Regions from separate parts of the Azospirillum mesophilum genome, predicted to be linked through region 2. Evidence: riboswitches for the same ligand, from Rfam matches in the RefSeq annotation. Region 2 holds a riboswitch; each other region holds the start of a gene.
What was found. A riboswitch is a leader RNA that binds a small molecule or an ion and turns the genes downstream of it on or off. The one in region 2 is predicted to bind thiamine pyrophosphate.

Region 1: linked by a shared signal. The riboswitch ahead of thiO (glycine oxidase ThiO) and the one ahead of ACSVC7_RS06800 (LuxE/PaaK family acyltransferase) in region 2 are both predicted to bind thiamine pyrophosphate.
Region 3: linked by a shared signal. The riboswitch ahead of ACSVC7_RS14620 (ABC transporter ATP-binding protein) and the one ahead of ACSVC7_RS06800 (LuxE/PaaK family acyltransferase) in region 2 are both predicted to bind thiamine pyrophosphate.

The regions. Positions count from the first base shown of each region.
Region 1 is NZ_JBPXMQ020000002.1:350,426-354,335, reverse strand. Features, by position in the region: gene ACSVC7_RS03830 (thiazole synthase) at 1-688, opposite strand, end outside; gene thiS (sulfur carrier protein ThiS) at 736-945, opposite strand; gene thiO (glycine oxidase ThiO) at 942-2,108, opposite strand; TPP riboswitch at 2,100-2,203, opposite strand; gene mgtE (magnesium transporter) at 2,249-3,688, opposite strand.
Region 2 is NZ_JBPXMQ020000004.1:184,137-188,046, reverse strand. Features, by position in the region: gene ACSVC7_RS06815 (non-ribosomal peptide synthetase) at 1-23, shown strand, start outside; gene ACSVC7_RS06810 (hypothetical protein) at 61-513, opposite strand; gene ACSVC7_RS06805 (hypothetical protein) at 796-954, shown strand; TPP riboswitch at 1,051-1,177, shown strand; gene ACSVC7_RS06800 (LuxE/PaaK family acyltransferase) at 1,272-2,363, shown strand; gene ACSVC7_RS06795 (acyl-CoA reductase) at 2,368-3,822, shown strand; gene ACSVC7_RS06790 (ABC transporter ATP-binding protein) at 3,834-3,910, shown strand, end outside.
Region 3 is NZ_JBPXMQ020000013.1:97,879-101,788, reverse strand. Features, by position in the region: gene ACSVC7_RS14630 (ABC transporter substrate-binding protein) at 1-623, opposite strand, end outside; gene ACSVC7_RS14625 (ABC transporter permease) at 634-1,389, opposite strand; gene ACSVC7_RS14620 (ABC transporter ATP-binding protein) at 1,386-2,147, opposite strand; TPP riboswitch at 2,141-2,248, opposite strand; gene ACSVC7_RS14615 (DUF1194 domain-containing protein) at 2,286-3,014, opposite strand; gene ACSVC7_RS14610 (acetoin utilization protein AcuC) at 3,227-3,910, shown strand, end outside.

The DNA of each region.
Region 1 (3,910 bases), on a different contig from region 2:
CGGCGGCCACCGCGTCGCGCATGGCGGAGGCCATGCGGACCGGGTCGAGCGCCTTCGACACGGCGGTGTTCAGCAGGACGGCCGCACAGCCCAGCTCCATCGCCAGCGCCGCGTCGGACGCCGTGCCGATGCCGGCGTCCAGCACCACCGGCACCGGGCTGCGGGAACAGATGGTTTCGATGGCGTGCGGGTTGCGGATGCCGAGGCCGGAGCCGATGAAGGCCCCCAGCGGCATCACCGCCGCCGCCCCCAGGTCGGCCAGCTTGCGGCAGGTGACCGGATCGTCGTTGCAGTAGGGCAGCACGGTGAAGCCGTCGGCCACCAGCTCCTCCGTCGCGCGCAGCAGTTCCTCCACATCGGGGTAGAGCAGTTCGCGGTCGCCGATGACCTCCAGCTTGATCCAGTCCACACCCAGCGCCTCGCGCGCCAGTTGGGCGGTCAGAACCGCTTCCTTGGCGGTCAGGCAGCCGGCCGTGTTGGGCAGCAGCCCGACCCGGTTGCCGAGGACGTCGACGAGGCTTTCCGAATAGCCGTCCAGGCTGATGCGCCGGATGGCGACGGTGGCGAGTTCGGTGCCGCTGGCGGCCAACGCGTCCAGCATGACCTGCTGGTTCGGATAGCCGGCGGTGCCCAGGAACAGCCGCGAGCGGAAGCTGCGGCCGGCAATGGTCAGGGTGTCGTCTTGCATGGGGGTCCTCTGTCCCCTCTCCCCCTTGGGGAGAAGGACTATGGGGCTCACCCGCCCTGGACGGGGCGGATGATCTCGACGGTGTCTCCGGGGGCGAGCGGGGTTTCCGGCCAGCGGCGGGAGGGGACGACGGCGCCGTTCAAGGCCACGGCGACGCCGGACGTGCCCGGAGCAATGCCACGCCCCGCCATAAGAGCCGCGACGGTGTCGGCGGCCAGCGCTTCGTCCCGGCCGTTTACACGGATGAAGGCGCTCATGCGGCGGCTCCCTTCGGCTGGAAGCGGTCGATGGCGAAGGGCTGGATCACCGGGTCGGCTTCGCCGGTCAGGATCAGGCGGGCGATCGAATCGGCGGTCACCGGGGTCAGCAGAATGCCGTTGCGGTGGTGGCCGGTCGCCAGGATCAGCCCCTCGACCGCCGAGAGGCCGAGGATCGGGGCGTCGTCGCGGCTGCCCGGACGGAAGCCGGCCCAGCTTTCCTCGATGGGCAGTTCGGCGATGCCCGGCAGGGCGCGCCACGCGCCCTCCAGCAGGGCGAACTGGCCGCCCGCCGTCAGGCGGTCGTCGAAGCCGCGTTCCTCCGTCGTCGCGCCGATCAGCAGGCGGCCATCCAGGCGCGGGATCAGATAGGTGCCGGGCGTCCACACCACATGGCGCAGCAGCGGCAAGCGTTCGTCCATGCGGACGCAGATCATCTGGCCCTTGACCGGGCGGACCGGCGGTCGGGCGGCCGGGGGAAGCCCCTCGATGCCGCCGGCCCAGGCCCCGGCGGCCAGGACGACCCGGTCGGCCTCGACCAGCCGGTCGCCGACGCGAAGGCCGGCGACGCGGCCATTCCGCACCTCGATGCGGGTGACCTCGGTGTGTTCGTGCACCACGCCGCCCGCGCACAGCACGGCGGCGTGCAGGGCGCTGGCGAGCTTGCGGTTGTCCACCTGATGGTCGCCCGCGCAGAACAGGGCGCCGGCCACGCCGGGCTGCAGATAGGGCTCGCGGCGGCGGACCTCCGCCCCGGTCAGCCACTCCACCGGCAGGCCGAGGCCATGCTGGAACTGGTGCAGGACGCGCACCTTGGCGGCGTCATCGGCGTTGAGGGCGATGACCATGGTGCCTTCGGTGCGCAGGTCGACGGGAAGGCCCGAGGCGGCCTCCAGCTCCGCCGCGAAGGCGGGCCACAGCGCCTGGGAAGCGCGGGTCAGGGGCAGCAGGCTTTCCTCGCCCGGTTCGGTCTCCACGCAGGCGGCGAGCATGCCGCCGGCGGCGTGGCTGGCCCCGCGCCCGACGGCGCCCCGGTCGAAGACCTCGACCCGGCAGCCGGCGGCGGCGAGCCGCCACGCGATGGACAGGCCGATGACCCCGGCGCCGAGGATGGCAACGGACGGATTGGTAGACGAAGGACGGAACGAGGGCGCAGTGACCATGCGGCGGCTCCCTTCGCTGGCATTATCCAGACAGGTTCGATGGGTGTGATCTCAGCCGCGCGAGCGCATCCCGCACGGCACCCCAGCCAATGTCCGGATAATCCGCAAAGCCCCGCTTCTTGGCAACCCCAAAAAGCAACCTACAGCAGCATCGCAGCCGCAAGCCCCAGAAAGGCGAAGAAGCCGACCACGTCGGTGACGGTGGTCAGGAACACCACGCTCGCCACCGCCGGATCGACCCCCAGCTTGTCCAGCCCCAGCGGGATCAGCACGCCAAACAGGCCGGCAACGAACAGGTTAATGATCATCGCGCAGGCGATCACCAGCCCGATCATGGGCGTGTACCAGACCCAGGCGATCAGCCCGACCAGCATGGCGAAGACGATGCCGTTGATGAGGCCGACCAGCACCTCCTTCCCCACCACGCGGAGCGCGTTGGAGGAGGACAGCTCGCGCGTCGCCAGCGCCCGGACCACCACGGTCAGGGTCTGCGTTCCGGCGTTGCCGCCCATGGAGGCGACAATGGGCATCAGCACGGCCAGCGCCACGATCTGGGAGATCGTACCCTCGAACAGGGAGATCACGCCGGCCGCGACGAAGGCGGTGAACAGATTGACGGCCAGCCACCAGACCCGCGATCGGGCGATGTCGCCGATACCGCTGAACACGCCGGTGTCGCCGACGCCGCCCAGCTTGCGGATGTCGTCCTCCGCCTCCTCGTCGATGATGTGGACCACGTCGTCCACGGTGATGACGCCGATCAGCCGCCCGCCCGCGTCCACCACGGGGGCGGAGACCAGCGCGTACTGGCGGAAGAGGTTCGCCACCTCCTCCTGGTCCATGGTGGCGGGGATGGTGTCCACCTCCTCCGTCACGATGTCAGCGATGCGGACGGACCGCTTCTGCCGCAGCAGGCGGGACAGCGGCACCGAGCCGACGACCCGGTGCATCGGATCGACGACGAAGATGTCGTAAAAGTCCTCCGGCAGATCCTCCGACGCGGCGCGGACATAGTCGATGGTCTTGCCCACCGTCCAGAACTGCGGCACCGCCACCAAGTCGCGCTGCATCAGGCGGCCGGCGGTGTATTCGTCGTAGGTCAGGTTTTCCTGGACGAGCGCGCGGTCCTCCGCCGGCAGATTCTCCAGAACCTCCCGCCGGGTTTCCTCGTCCAGATCCTCGATGACGTCGACCGCGTCGTCGGTGTCCAGGTCGGCGACGGCGGCGGCCAGTTCCTTCGGCTCGAACAGCTCGACGATCTCTTCGCGCAGGTCGGCGTTCAGGTAGCTCAGCACCTCGCCGTCGAAGTCGGGGCGCAGCACCTCGATCAGCGCCTCGCGCTCGTCGTGGCCGAGCTGTTCGATCAGGTCCGCGACATCGGCGGGGTGCAGCGTCTCGATCTCGGCGCGCAGCCCCTCACGCCCGTCCCCATGAAGGCGGGCGACGATTGTCTCCACGAACTCCGGCTCGACGCCGTAGCGGCGTTCCTCCTCGCCCTCCTCCCGCAGCTGGTGGGGGCGTTCCGCCGTCTTCGGCTCATCGTCGGGGATGCGGTTCGGTTCCTGGGGGTCGGCGTGCATGGCGGACACCCTCCCTTAACGATGGCGACGCGGCGTGACGGCATGGTCCAGGGATCGGTCGGCCATGGCGCACCGGCGTCTGCGGGTTGGGGGGAGCCCCCGCGGCCGAACCGCCGGGGCGCCCACCGAATATAGGTGCCCGAATGCTTTGTCCAGCATGGCCCGGCACCCCGCGCCGGAGCTTGCGCAACGCTTGCGCCGCCACGAAAGCGAACTTCCGTT
Region 2 (3,910 bases):
ATGCCCTGCGGCGTCTGCGTTGATCCTGGCTGGGGTAACCCTGGCTGGCCGGGCGGCGGGTCAGCCCATCGCGCGCCGGGGAACCTCCGGGCCGCGCGATCCTGGGCGCGCCCGTTCCGCCGTGTCCGTCGCGGTGGTGTTCACATTCCGGGCCACCGCCGACAGGCAGTCGGACATGCTCTGCAGGTCCTCTGCGACGCGCTGGCTGCATCCGGAGAGCCATTCGTTGAGCGCCGCGCCCTGGGCGCCTGGATCGCCGGCGGCGGACATCCGCTCGACCACCGCCAGCGCGCCCTCCAGGTCCGCGCGACGGCGCCGCATCCAGCCCTCGTTGAAGCGCTCCATCGCGGCGAGCGCCTGCATCTGCGATGTCAGCCAGAGCCGGGACTGGTCCAGCATGGCCTGCTGGAAGGGGGCCTGCTGAAGGGGAGTCTGCTGGAAGGGGAACAGCGGGAAGGACATCCAGCTTTTCAAAAGGCTGTCCAGGTCCGGCGCCGTCTGGGTGGCCTTCATCGACGTTCTCCCTTCGCTTCCTGCCGCGTTTGGGTTTTTCCGTTCGAAATACCGCATCCGTGCAGGACGGCGCGGACCCCGGAACGGCGGGACGGCCCGGCCGTTATGCAGAGGTGCTTCGGCGTCGCGCGCCCAGACGGCGCACGGCTTTCGCTCCTCGGAAAACGGGTTCCAAGGTCGGCCATGTTTGCTTGGACTTTTAGCACGTACTCGACGATGTGGTGTCTGCTCTCTTGGACGGCCGCGTACCACTGCGGAGCGAGCAGCATCTCTAATTGGTCTGTGGGGCGCGCCGCCGACGCCCCGGACGGCGCGGTCGAACCCGCCGGCGGCGCCGTCGCCAGCGCGGTCGTCGTCGCCTTCCCCACGGCCCGGATCCGGCGCGCCCGGTCCACTCCCGCCCTTCGGCAGTCCTGCGAGGTCATCGCCTTGCGGCGGTGACCCGGAGGAGGCGTTCAGCCCTCTCCCGCCCCTCCACGCCGGCCCGTGCATCTCCGCGTATTCTTGACAGGGCGTGAGCCGGTCCCCTACGCTGACCCCCGTTCCCTGGGGTGCCTCGTTAGGAGGCTGAGACTCCGCCGGTCCGGATCCGTCCGGGTAACGCGGTGACCCAACGAACCTGATCCGGGTCATGCCGGCGTAGGGATGTGGGACATCGGGCTGTGCTGCGCCCCTTTTTCCGTCCTGACACCTGTGATCCGACCGCCGGATTCCGTGCGCTTTGATATTCCGCGCGCTTTGACAGGGTGTGCCTGGACGTGACCGAAGCCCTCAACAGTGAAGCCAAAATCGTCGACGATCTTCTGGCTTTCATCGCCGCCGACGGCGCGAGCGAGGATGATTTCAACCGCCTCGCGCTGGCTGTCTTCGCCCACCAGTTCGAACACAACCTGCCCTACCGGCGCTTCGCCACGCAGCGCGGCAAGACCGTCCGCACGGTTCGGAGCTGGCGCGAGATCCCGGCCGTGCCGATCAGCGCCTTCAAGGATCTCGCCCTGACTTGCCGTCCGCCCGAGGAGTGCGAGCGGGTCTTCATGACCAGCGGCACGACGCGCGGCGTGCGGGGGAAGAGCCACCATCCGACGCTGGCCGTCTACGACCGGTCGATGATCGTGAACTTTCGCCACCGCTTCATGCAGGGGCGGGAGCGGATGCGCATGGGCATCCTGTTTCCGACCGAGGAGGCGATGCCGAACTCCTCCCTGGCGCATTATCTGGCGCTGGCGCTGCGCGAATTCGGGACGGAGGGCAGCCGTTACCTGATCGGCGACGACGGGCTGGACGTCGCCGCCGTGACCGCCGACCTGACGCGGGCCGAGGCCACCGGCGAGCCCTACGCCCTGCTTGGCGCCAGCTACAGCTTCGTGCATCTGATGGACGCCCTGCGCGCCGAGGGCCGGACCTTCCGCCTTCCGGAAGGCAGCCGCATCCTGGACACCGGCGGCTTCAAGGGCCAGTCGCGGGAGATGGAGGCGGACGCCTTCTACGACCAGCTCTCCACCACCTTCGGGGTGCCGCGCCGCGCCTGCATCAACATGTACGGCATGACGGAGCTGAGCACCCAGTTCTACGATTGGGGCAACGAGGTGTGCCCATCCGTGAAGTCGGGGCCGCACTGGATCCGCAGCCGCGTGGTGAACCCGCTGACGGGGGCGGAGGTGCCGCGCGGGACCGTCGGTGTCCTCGTCCACCACGATCTGGCGCATTTCAACTGCGCCTCGGCCATCCTGACGGAGGATGCGGGGATCGAGGTGGACGGCGGCTTCCGCCTGCTCGGCCGGGCCGACGGGGCCGACGCCAAGGGATGCTCGATGGCGGTCGAGGAGTTCCTGAAAGCCGCGCGGGTGTAAGCCGATGATGAGGGAGGTCGCCGGATATCTGCCGGGCTTGCCCACCGACCGGGTGGACTGGCGGACGCTGACCTTCCGGCGCGGGGACGACGCGGTCGAGGTGGCCGTCCCCGTCCTGACCGACGCGCAGGTCGCCGAGGTCGCCGACCGGGTGCGGGAGGCCGCCCGCCGCCATCTCAAGACCCGGACCGTCGCCGAAATCGCCGCGACCATCGACCGCGCCGTCGCCCGCCTGCTCGACCGCGACGATCCCTGGCGGCGGAAGGCGGAACGGCTGCTGCCGCTGGTCACCGGCTATGATGCGGAGATGGTCCGGCTGGGCCTCACCGGCTATCTGAAGACCTTCCGCCTGCCGGAACTGCGCAAGTTCCTGGCGGAGGACTTCGCCAACCCGCAGATCCTCGACGATTTCCAGCCCATGCCCAAGGGCGGCTTCGCCAAGGCCCACGGGCCGGACCTGCTGCTGCACGTCTGGGCCGGCAACGTGCCGGGCCTGCCGCTGTGCAGCCTGATCTCCGGCCTGCTGGTCAAGGCCGGCACGATCGGCAAGCTGCCGAGCGCCGAGCCGCTGTTCGCGGGCTGGTTCGCGCGGATCCTGGCGGAGATCGACCCGCAACTCGCCGACTGCATGGCCATCGTCTGGTGGAAGGGCGGCGACGAGGTGCAGGAGCGGGCGTGGCTGGCCCAGGCGGACACGGCCGTCGCCTACGGCGGCAACGACGTGCTGGAGGCGATCCGCGGCCGGGTGCCGATCACCACGCGCTTCCTGCCCTTTGGGCACAAGATCAGCTTCGGCATGGTCGCGCGCTCGGCGCTGGACGCGGGCAAGGCGTGGTCGGTGGCGAACCGCGCGGCCTACGATGTGGTGCGCTACGACCAGCAGGGATGCTATTCGCCGCAGCTGTTCTTCGTGGAGCGCGGCGGGCGGGTGTCGCCGCGCGACTTCGCGGGCTACCTCGCCCACGAGCTGACCGCCCACGAGGCGAAGTTCCCCCGCCGCGCCCTCTCCATGGAGGAGGCGGGCAGCGTCGCGGCGTGGCGCAACGCGGAGGAGCTGAAGACCTTCGCCGAGCCGACGCGGGACCTGCTCGGCGACCCCACCGACGCCTGGAGCGTGGCCTACGCCGACGCGGCGGAGGGGCTGTCGCCCTGCGGCCTGAACCGCACCGTCAAGGTCGTCGCCGTGGACCGGCTGGAGGACGCGGTTCCCGGCCTCGCGCCGCACCGCGCCTTCCTCCAGACCGTGGGGATCGCGGCGGCGCCGGAGGAGCTGTTTCGGCTGGCCGGGGCGCTGGGCGCGGTCGGGGTGACGCGGATCTGCGCGCTCGGCCGGATGACTGCGCCGGAGGCGGGCTGGCACCACGACGGGCGCTTCAACCTGCTCGACCTCGTCACCATGACGGAGATCGAACAGTCGGCGGAGCAGGCGGCCGACGCCTTCGCCCGCTACGTCGATTGAGGGGGCGGCGCATGAGCTTCGTGTCCATCAGCCGGGCCAGCTACGCCGTCCAGAGCGGGGTTCCCATCGTCGACGGCATCGACTGGAC
Region 3 (3,910 bases), on a different contig from region 2:
GCCGGTACGCCTTCTTCTTCCGGATAGAAGGCTTGGCCGGGGTGCTTCTCGATGGCCATCTGGTTCAGTTCGAAGTTCCGGAAGGCGCCGATCACCGCGTCCACCTGACCGGCCAGCAGCGCCGGCGACAGGGAAAAGTTGACGTTGACCAGCTCCACGTCCTTCAGCGTCAGCCCGTTCTTCTCCAGCATGGCGCCCAGCAGCGCGTCCTCGAACCCGCCGACCGAGAAGCCGACCTTGCGGCCCTTCAGGTCCTTGATCGCCTTCACCGGGCCGTCCTTCAGGACGACGACCGAGTTCAGCGGGGTGGAGACCAGCGTGCCGACGCGCACCAGCGGCAGCCCTTCGCCGACCTGGATCTGCAACTGCGGCTGGTAGGAGATGGCGAGGTCGGCCTGCCCGGCGGCGACCAGCTTCGGCGGGTCGTTGGGGTCGGCGGGGGCGGTCAGCGTGACGTCCAGGCCGGCGTCCTTGAAGAAGCCCTTCTCCTGCGCCACGACCAGCGGCGCGTGGTCAGGGTTCACGAACCAGTCGAGCAGGACGCTCAGCTTGTCCTGCGCCGTGGCCGGAAGGGCTGTCAGAAGGCCGGCGGCGAGCGCCGCCGCCGCGAAAGTCCGTTTCATGGTGTCGGTCCTATTCCTCAGCAGGGTGCGTGTCGGGTTGCCAGGGCAGAGCCCGGCGGATCAGCGCGTCCACGGCGGCGTACAACGCCACGGCGATGACGCCCAGCACCGCCAGCGCCGCGAACAGCAGGTCGATCTGCATGCGGGCGTTGGCGTGCAGCATCAGGTATCCAAGGCCGGAGGAGGAGCCGACCCACTCCCCGATCACCGCGCCGATCGGCGCCACGGCCGCCGCGACCCGCAGGCCGGATCCGAAGGCGGGCAGGGCCGCCGGCAACCGGACGTGCCACAGCACCGACCAGCGCGAGGCGCCCATGGTCTGGGCCAAGTCCAGCCAGCCCGGCTCCGTCCGGCGCAGACCGTCGAACAGGGTCGTGGTGACGGGAAAGAAGATGACCAGCACCGCCATGGCGACCTTCGACGCCATGCCGTAGCCGAGCCACAGCACGAGCAGCGGCGCCAGCGCGAAGACCGGGATCGCCTGGCTGACGACCAGCAGCGGCATCAGCCAGCGCCGCGCGGTCTGGACGCTCGCCAGGATGAAGGCGCTGACGGCGCCGAGCAGCACGCCGAGCACGAGCCCCAGCAGGATCTCGGCCAGCGTCGTCGCGCCATGCTGGACCAGCAGGGGAGCCTGCCGTTGCAGCGCGTCCGCCACGGCGAGCGGTCCGGGGAGGATGTAGCGGGGCACGCCGGTGGTGATGACAAGGGCTTGCCAAAGGCCGAGCAGCACCGCGACGGTAACGAGGGCGCGCAGGAGCCTCATCCCGCCAGCCTCCGCAGCAGTTCCGCCTGCATCGCCAGCAAGGCCGGGTCATCGACGGGGCGGGGCGGCAGGCCGGGAGGCTCCAGCGCCGGGCCGATGGTCGCCGGCCGGCCGGTCATGACGTGGATGCGGTGGCCGAGGCGGAGCGCTTCCAGCGGATCGTGCGTCACCATCAGCACCGTTCGCCCGGCCAGGGCCTTCGCTGCCAGGTCCTGCAAGCGCAGGCGTGTCAGGGCGTCGAGCGCGGAGAAGGGCTCGTCCATCACGACCAGCGGGCGGTCTTCCATCAGGGTGCGGGCGATGGCGACGCGCTGCCGTTGCCCGCCGGACAGCGTGGCGGGCCGGTCCTGTTCCCGCCCGCCGAGCCCCACCTGATCGAGCAGCGCGCGGGCGCGCTCGACCACCCCCGGCGCGCGGCGCTCGTGCCGCAGGCGGGCACCCAGCAGAACGTTGTCGAGCACCGGCAGCCAGGGAAGGAGCAGGTCCTGCTGCGCCATGTAGGCGATGCGGCCGCGCAGGGGCTGCCCGTCGCCGGCGGTGATCGCAGTCGGCGGCTCCGGGTCGGCGAGGCCGGCGACCATGCGCAGCAGCGTGGTCTTGCCGACGCCGCTCGGCCCCAGCAGGCATGTGGTGACGCCGGCCTCGACGGTGAGGGCGAGGTCCGAGAACAGCGCCGTCCCGCCATAGGTCAGCCGCGCGCCGGTGACGGTCACGGACAGGGGCGGGTGCAGCGTTTCGGGACGGACGGGTGCGTTCATGGGCTCACTGATCCCTTCGCCGGCATGATCCGGATCAGGTTCCAGGGGTCGTCCCCGTTTCGGGACCTCTCAGCCGACGATCGGCTCCCCCCAGTGATGTTTGGCGACTATGACAAGTCGGTGAGATGCGAGCAAGCGTCAGCGCCCCGCCACGTCAACATCCGGCGTTCTCCCGGATATCTCCAGAAGCAGCTTGCTGAGGATGGCGTCGGCGAAGGATTCGAAGTTGATCGCGGGCACCAGGAAGGCGCCGGGGCCGCCGATCACATGGTCGCGGTAATAACCGTCAAGGTCGATGGGCGCCGCCCCACCCCAGGGGTTCGGCCGGTCGTTCAGGATCGGCAACCCGTTGATGGTGATCCCGGCGGACACCGCCTGGTCCCGCGCCCATTCCACCGGGCGTCCCCGGTTGTTCACCCCGTCGCCGGACACGTCGATGACCCGCCGGGCGCCCTCGAATCCGTTGTCGTCGAAGAGGCGGGCGCAATAGTCGATGGCCCCGCTGATCGAGGTCCACTGCGCCGACGCGATGGGCGATTCGGCGACGGAGGACGCGAGGGCATCGACGCTCGCCGGATCGCCAACAAGGGTCCAAGGCACGACGATCCTTTGGAACGTGTCGCCGGCCCACTCCACATAGATCACCGCGATCCGGCCGAGCGGCCCGCCGTGGATCGCCGCCTGGACCTTGGGGTTGGTCAGGGCCTGGACATAGCCGTCCCGTTGCAGCCGCGCTTCTTCCGGATCGACGCTGCCGGAGACGTCCACCGCCAGCACCAGTTCCAGATCGACCGGCACCTCGGCGCGGGCCGCGGTCGCCGCCAGAATCAGCACGATCATGCCCGCCCAACGCCGGTACCCGAACATGCCGCCCCCTCCGCGCGTTTCCAAAACAAGAGAGTTCGGATCGGGACCGCGGCAAGGGGGCGTTGACGGAATGGCCTAAGCAGGATTTCCGAACTCCGCCCACATGGGCGGGCTCGGAAATCCTGCAAAACCATAGAGTCCGCAGATTTGTCCAGGCCGGGCCTGTGGCCCGATCTGGACAAATCTGCTTAGCCGCGCCACCTCTCCTGCGCATGTCCAACAACTCTTCACCACGTCCCCTGTTCATCGGCAGCGAGATCTACCGGGGCTCCAGCTACGGCCCGAAGCATCCGCTCGCCATCCCGCGCGTCTCCACCGCCATGGACCTCAGCCGCGCCATGGGCTGGCTGCCGGACGACGTCTATCTCGACAGTCCGCAGGCCACGCCGGACGAGCTGGCGCGCTTCCACACGCCCGACTACATCTCGGCCCTGCAACGGGCCGAGCAGGCGCAGCGCGTCGATGCGGAGACGGGGGAGCGCTACAACCTCGGCAAGCTGGAAAATCCGGTGTTCCCGGAGATGTATCGGCGCCCGGCGATCAGCGCGGGGGCGGCGATCCTCGGCGCACAGCTGCTGGCCGGGCGGGAATCGGGAATCGTCTACAGCCCGGCCAGCGGCACGCACCACGCCCGTCCGGGCCGGGCCAGCGGCTTCTGCTACATCAACGCGCCGGTGCTGGGCATCCTGGCTCTGCTCGACGCCGGGTTCGAGCGTGTCTACTACGTGGACCTGGACGCCCATCACGGTGACGGGGTGGAGGAGGCCTTCGCCCACGACGACCGCGTACTGACCCTGTCGGTTCACGAAGACGGGCGCTGGCCCTTCACCGGCAAGGCGGAGGACCGGGCGGGCGGCATGGCGCGCAACCTGCCGATGCCGCAGGGCTTCAACGAC